2 regions of the Candidatus Desulfovibrio trichonymphae genome follow, and region 2 is predicted to be linked to the other one. Evidence: predicted binding sites of a transcription regulator. Region 2 holds the regulator's gene; the other holds the start of a gene.
The links. The regulator sigma-54, encoded in region 2, starts transcription at its own class of promoters, with help from an activator protein. The targets are predictions, from matches to a motif close to CTGGCACGGNNNNTGCTT.
Positions count from the first base shown of each region.

Region 1: a site for sigma-54 is predicted at 2,022-2,039, ahead of RSDT_RS06110 (DVU0150 family protein). Genes of this name have one in related genera too.

Region 1 is NZ_AP017368.1:1,250,380-1,253,796, forward strand. Features, by position in the region: gene RSDT_RS06100 (DUF4881 domain-containing protein) at 11-589, opposite strand; gene RSDT_RS06105 (sulfite exporter TauE/SafE family protein) at 603-1,664, opposite strand; gene RSDT_RS06110 (DVU0150 family protein) at 1,686-1,988, opposite strand; gene RSDT_RS06115 (sigma 54-interacting transcriptional regulator) at 2,155-3,417, shown strand, end outside.
Region 2 is NZ_AP017368.1:804,213-807,629, reverse strand. Features, by position in the region: gene gatB (Asp-tRNA(Asn)/Glu-tRNA(Gln) amidotransferase subunit GatB) at 1-1,390, shown strand, start outside; gene rpoN (RNA polymerase factor sigma-54) at 1,531-2,958, shown strand; gene hpf (ribosome hibernation-promoting factor, HPF/YfiA family) at 2,987-3,417, shown strand, end outside.

The DNA.
Region 1 (3,417 bases), 450 kb from region 2:
ACGACAGAGTCTATCTCTTGAAGATATCTGTTTTTGAAACGTTCATCACACGTATGGCCTGTATTTTGTCGTCGTTATGATAGGCGACGCGCATTATATCTCCGGCCGTCCAGACTTCCGGCGACAGAAGCCGCTGGGGCTTAAAGGTTATAAGCGCTTTTAAATCAGACGCATAGATGGTGACTCTCCCTTTTTCCTCGTCTATCAACGGAAAAGTCTTGCCTGCCACTTTGGGGTGCTTGGAACCGATGTTCTTTTCCACATCAGTGAATTCCACAGTCATTTCTTTTGGGGCATTGGAAATCGGGTCAAAAATAACCAACGACTTGTCCAGATTGATCTTCAGAAGGCCGCCCACTATGGGTTTGGGCCCCATTTCCTTTGCTTCGACAGGCAGCTTGTAGGTGATGACCGCGCCGGTATAGCTGGGATTGGCGCTGTTGCGGTTTGCGTCCACCACAATGGTCATTGTTTTTGTTGCGGGGTCAAAGGCCACCGCGCGCCCCTGTTCCACGTCGCCGTTAAAATCACAGGCCGCGAGGGCAAAGGAGAAGGCCAGGACCGATATCAGCAATGTACGTATTTTCATGGCTTGTCTCCTCCTAGTTGCCGGCTTTCTGTCGCTTGGCGGCGAGTTCAGCCTTGGCGCCCTGAACCATACGGGCGGCGATGTAGACGGAAATGGCGCTCACAAAGGCCAGTACCTCAATGGTAGCCAGCGTACCGAGCAGACCTGCGATTGAAGGCAATTCAGCTTGAAGCAGTTTGAGCAAAACAGACATCAGACAGCCCAGCACAGCGAGGCCGAAGACGATGCGTATGCCGTAACCCTTGACGTATTTTGTGGCGACAACGCCGATCTGTGCGCCGATGGCGGCGCCGCACAGCATGATAATGGCCGCGACAAGCTCGGTGCGGCCCTTATAGGTATAGGAGGCGGCGCCGTAGAGGCCGGAAATGGCCACTTCAAAAAGGTCGGTTCCCACGGCGAGGTGCGTGGGGCAACCTATCAGATAGACCAGAGCTGGCATACGGATAAGACCTCCACCGATACCAAGAATGCCGGCCAGCCAGCCTGTGAAGAGACTTACAGTAATGGGCAGCCAGAACGAGCAGGTCACGCCAGCCCGTTTGAAGTAAACCATGGGCGGAACGTGGATGGCCTGAAGCTTGGAGGCCCAATCAAGGCCTGTGGCGCCCTGTTCCAGCTCCTGATTTTTTGCCTTTGCCTCGCGTTCCTTTTGCTTGCGCTTGGCCACATCGTGAAAGACCAGCCAAGCGAGAAGGATCAACAGCACCACATAGAGCCAGCGTACCACTTTGTCCACCTGCCCAATCCGTTCAAGCCACATGACCATCTGCGCGCCTATTTCCACGCCCACAACGGTGCCCATAAGCATGACCAGGCCAAGCAGATAGTCAACATTGCCGAATTTGCCGTGACGCATGGTTGAAATCAAAGATTTGCCAGCCATTTGCGCCACGTCCGTGCCGATAGCAAAGGCCATGGGAAAGCCGAGAATGTTAAGACCCGGAGTTACCATCCACGCACCGCCCAAACCAAAGAACCCGCCGATAATGCCGACGCCCAGCCCGAGAATGATCAAACCGGGCCAAAAAATATTTACGCCGGAAATGGGCATCAACATATAAAGCCATTCCATTAAGTATCTCCTTATTCTGGATTATTTTTCCGCCAGTTCGCGGTGTTCGAGATCAATACCGATCTTGGTCATAAAAAAGTCAGCTATAAAGCCAAGGATGACGCCAAGAACGGGAATGCTGATCATTGTTACCATAGCGAAAAATAAATGGCTTGCGTTGTACATTTCCGCCCACATATACAAAATGCCGTCCACTTGGCGCGTATCGGCCACAATAACTACATCGGCCTTTTTCTCCGCCGCGAGGGCGATTGAAGGCATGAGCACGGGCAACAGCAGCGCGCAGCCCGTAATCCATAACCAAAGCCTGCGCATTCTTTTCATGGTTCCCTCCATTAAGTTTTTTCGACAGTATTATAGCAAGGCTTGTGCCATTGCGCGATTATCTTTGACAGAGAGACATTAATTGTAAAAAAGCAGTTGCAAAAAAAATGGCCCCAAAGTAGAGTTGTCGCTATATTTGCGTGTTTTTTGCGCGACAGGAAACATTATGCGTATTTTTTTGCCTGTTATTGCGGGAAATTCTTTAAAAACCGCTTCCCTTTTTGTCAATCGCAGCATACTCAGCCAGATGCTTCTGCTCGGTCTGCCTCTTCTGGCATTTGTGCTCTTGCTTCTTTTTTATACAAACGGCCGTATTGTCGAAAATATCGTCAATCATACCGTGGCGCGCAATGCGCAGTTCCAAACGCGCATCATGGCTCTCGCTTTAGAGCAATTGCTCGCGGAAGCGCGCAATCACCTTTTGATTCTGGCTGCGGGCGCGCTTGATAAGCAGTCAATGGTGCGACGTCTCAAACTTCAGATACGTTCATCGAATTTTCATTACCGTGAAATCGCCTTCATCGGGCTTGCGCCTGAAAACAAATATCTTTTGCTGAACTACATGGGCGATATTATTACTGTGCCGCCGGATGTTACCATGCGCACGTTGTCCGGCCCTTTTCACAATGTCGGTTCCGCCAGACTTCCCGGCCGTGTAAACGTGGGGCAGCCCCTGGAAGTGAGCTATGCCTTTGTACCGGTCAGTAATTCTGTGCAGAGTTTAACTTTTCACGTCCTGCGTTTTTCCACGCCTGTTCATGACGCGAAAGGGAATTTTCAAGGAGTGTTGGCGCTCTCGCTTGATCTGGCGGCCATGCGTGACGTTGTTTCCGCCTTTTCTTCCGATGGGGCCGCCGGAGATGGAAAAGAAAGCACCAATGTCCGCAGCCTTTTTTTTGACAGAGACGGCTGGATGCTCTTTCAGTCGGAAAAGCCGAATGTTGAGCAGCGTGAAACCCCTCTGAGCTCCGACACCGTACGGGCAGGCTTTCGTGGAGATTTTGGACGTCCTGGTTTCAGTCAGGCTTTTCGTCCTGCGCCGGATTATCTGAACTACTGGGATATGGTGATTAATGTACAAAACCGTCGTGTTGGCCGTATCTCTTTGCCGGAAACAGGTGCATTGTGGGGAGACGGCCAGTTGCGGGTGGAGGGCGTAAATTATGTACCTGTCACAACCCCTGCCGACACTGATGACGAACGGAACGTCATAGGCGGCCTTGCCGTGTTGGACAGCAGTTTTACGGCAACGCGCACCGGCACACAATTGTTCAGCGTCTATGCCTTCTGTTTTTTTGGAGGAATGTTGCTTTTGGGCATATGCCTGGCCAGAATTACCCGTGCAGCCGACAAACAGTTGCATGCGCTCGCCGTCGAGCTGCAAAGCCGCAATGAACAAAACAGAGATGATCCGCTTGTTCTGCCCCTT
Region 2 (3,417 bases):
CACAGCCTCAAAATTGTTCTGCCCGTGTCCCACCATGTTCGGCCAACCGCCAAATACCAATGTCTGCGAAATCTGCCTCGGCATGCCGGGCGCGTTGCCGTCACTCAACCGGCAGGCTGTGCATTACGCGGCGCTTGTGGGACTTGCCGCAAACTGTACGATCAACCTTTATTCTGTCTTTGCGCGCAAAAACTATTTTTATCCTGATCTTCCAGCAGGATATCAAATTTCTCAATTTGACCTTCCTGTATGTGAACACGGCTGCCTGAGCATTCGGGCGGACGGGATTGAAAAAAACATCGGCATTACGCGCATTCATTTGGAAAATGATGCGGGCAAAAATATCCACGCGCAGGACGAAAACGTCAGCTATGTCGATCTGAACAGGGCGGGAACACCGCTCGTGGAAATTGTTTCAGAACCGGACATACGCTCGCCCGCCGAAGCCGTGGCGTATCTGAAAACCCTTTACGGCATTGTGACCTATCTTGGTGTGTGTGACGGAAATATGGAAGAAGGCAGCTTCCGTTGCGACGCCAACGTTTCCCTGCGTCCGGCGGGAAGCACGCGTTTCGGCATCCGCTCTGAAATCAAAAATCTTAACTCGTTCAAAAATGTGCAGCGCGCCATAGAATATGAAATCGCCCGCCAGCAGGGCATCCTGGATGACGGAGACGCCGTGACGCAGGAAACACGTCTCTATGATGCCGTCAAAAATGTTACCATTGCCATGCGCAGCAAGGAAGAAGCTCACGACTACCGCTACTTCCCCGATCCGGATCTCCTGCCGGTCACAATCAGCGGGGAAGAACTGGACGCGTGGAAAAACGAAATGCCTGAACTGCCGCATACGCGCCTTGAACGCTTTAAAGCGATGACCGGCTTGCCTGAGGCGGACATCGAGATGCTTGTGCAACACCCGAACATGGCGGATTTTTTTGAAACAGCGGCAGGCTTGTCTGACGCCAGAAAGACGGCAAACTACATGCTCGGCCCCCTGCTGCGTGAATGCCATGCCCGCAATCTGCCGGCTGATCCGGCAAAATGGGCCATGCGGCCGCAAGCTCTTGCGGAGCTTGTGCGCATTGTGGATCAGGGGCTGATCAGCGCCAAAATTGCCAACGATATTTTTGCCGAAATTTTCAGCACCGGTGCCATGCCCGAAGCGTATATCAAAGAAAAAAATCTTGGGCAGATTTCTGATTCCGGCGCGCTGGGAGCGGCCGTCGACGCGGCTGTTGCCGCTCACCCCGCAGAGACGGCCTCGTACAGGAGCGGCAAAACAAAACTGCTCAGCTTCTTTGTGGGTCAGGTCATGCGCGCTACAAAGGGCAAAGCCAACCCCGCCCTTGTCAATGAACTTCTTGTACGCAAGCTGGGTCGGCACTGATTTTCCTGTGATATCATAATTTAATTCACAGCGGATTAAAGCTAACAACCGGCCATTGCATATTTTTTACAATATGGCACACTCTTTGATAACAACTGGACAAATGTATTTTTTGAACACATTTCCAACAAAAAAACAGCATGGCACTCGAACTCAGCCAACAATTAAAACTCAGCCAGCAAATCTTTATGACGCCGATGCTGCAGCAAGCCATCGGGCTGCTGCAACTTTCACGTCTGGAGCTGCTGGAGACAGTGCAGCAGGAACTTGTTGACAATCCTTTTCTTGAAGAAGACTCCGGCGAAGACGACGCGGCGGAAAACAATCCTGAAATCCGCCAGGACGGCATTGACGAAGACGGCTACGGCAGAGAAATCAACTGCAATGCCGACTGGGAGGACTATCTCGGCGAGTTTGCCAGCACCCCTTGCCTCTTGCAGGCGCGCGAGTTTGAATCGTCTGAGGAAATTGCCCCGCTTGAGGGACGCTGCTCGGCAAAACCTACGCTGGAAAGCCATCTGCTTTGGCAATTGTGCCTTTCTACCATGAGTGAAACGCAAAAAAACATCGGCGAGGCGATCATCGGCAATCTCTCTTCATCAGGCTATTTGCAGGCGGCACTCAAAGAAATTGCGGACATGGCCTCATGTACAGTCAGCGAGGCGGGCGCGGTCTTGGAACGCGTGCAGCTTTTCGACCCTGTGGGCGTTGCCGCGCGAAGCGCGCGGGAGTGTCTGCTCGTGCAGCTCAAAAATCTGCGTTATGACCGTGACCCTGTGCTCGTTGAACTTGTTGAATCGCATCTCGAAGATATTGAAGCAAAACGATACAGGCCGTTGTTGCGCAAATTCAGGCTGGATATGAATAACCTGAAAAAATACCTTGATATCATTCAGAGTCTTGACCCTATGCCGGGAGCAAGTTTCGGCGGTGGCGAACCAACGTATGTCAGCCCGGACGTCTATGTTTACAAAATCGACAATGAATTTGTAATCCTGTTCAATGAAGACGGGTTGCCGCAATTACATCTCTCTTCTCTGTATCATGCAAAAATAAAACTCACATCAGAACAGGAAAAAGAATATTGCAGTGAAAAAATGCGTTCAGCGGCATGGATGATTAAAAGTCTTTATCAACGTCAACGCACGCTGTATAAAGTTATGGAGAGCATTGTTCGTCATCAGCAGGATTTTTTTGAATACGGCGTTACAAAACTCTCCCCATTGATTCTTAAAGATATTGCCGATGATATAGATATGCATGAATCCACAATCAGCCGTATTACAACCAACAAATACGTTGCGACGCCGCACGGAATTTTTCAATTAAAATTCTTTTTCAACAGCGGTCTTGAACTGGACGACGGTAGCCAGGTGGGCTCGGAAAGTGTGAAAGCACAGATAAAAAAATTTATTGCCGAAGAAGACGCAAATACCCCCCTGAGCGACGAACGCATCGGCGAAATGCTCAAGAGATCCCTCAAGGTCAACATCGCCCGGCGCACTGTCGCCAAGTATCGCACATCGCTTGATATTCCTTCTTCTTCAAGACGCAGGAAATATTTTTGAAGCCACGTACCACTTAAAGGAGCACAGGATGAATATCTCTTTCGCCTTCAAGAATTTTGAGGTTTCCGACCATCTCAAAAAATATGCCCGCCGCCGCATTGAAAAACTCGGACGTTTTTTCGGCAAATCCGCAGGGTTTGAGGTAAGCGTCGTGCTGACCGTGGATAAATTCCGCCACCGATGTGAAGTGACGGTTCGCGGCGAGGGCCTGCATATCAACGCATCCGAACAAACCACCGATATGTATTCGGCCATAGATCTGGTCACCGACAAGGTTGAGGCGCAGATAAAGCGTCAGGTTTCCCGCTTCAAGAAACAGCGGCGCAAAACCGCAAAATCGGATGTGGACGTCTTTACCTACAATTTTGACGCACAGGCGGAAGATACGACAGAAGTGAGCGGAACAAATCGCTTTGTCCAAAAACCCATGCACATTGACGAAGCCATAATGCAGCTTGA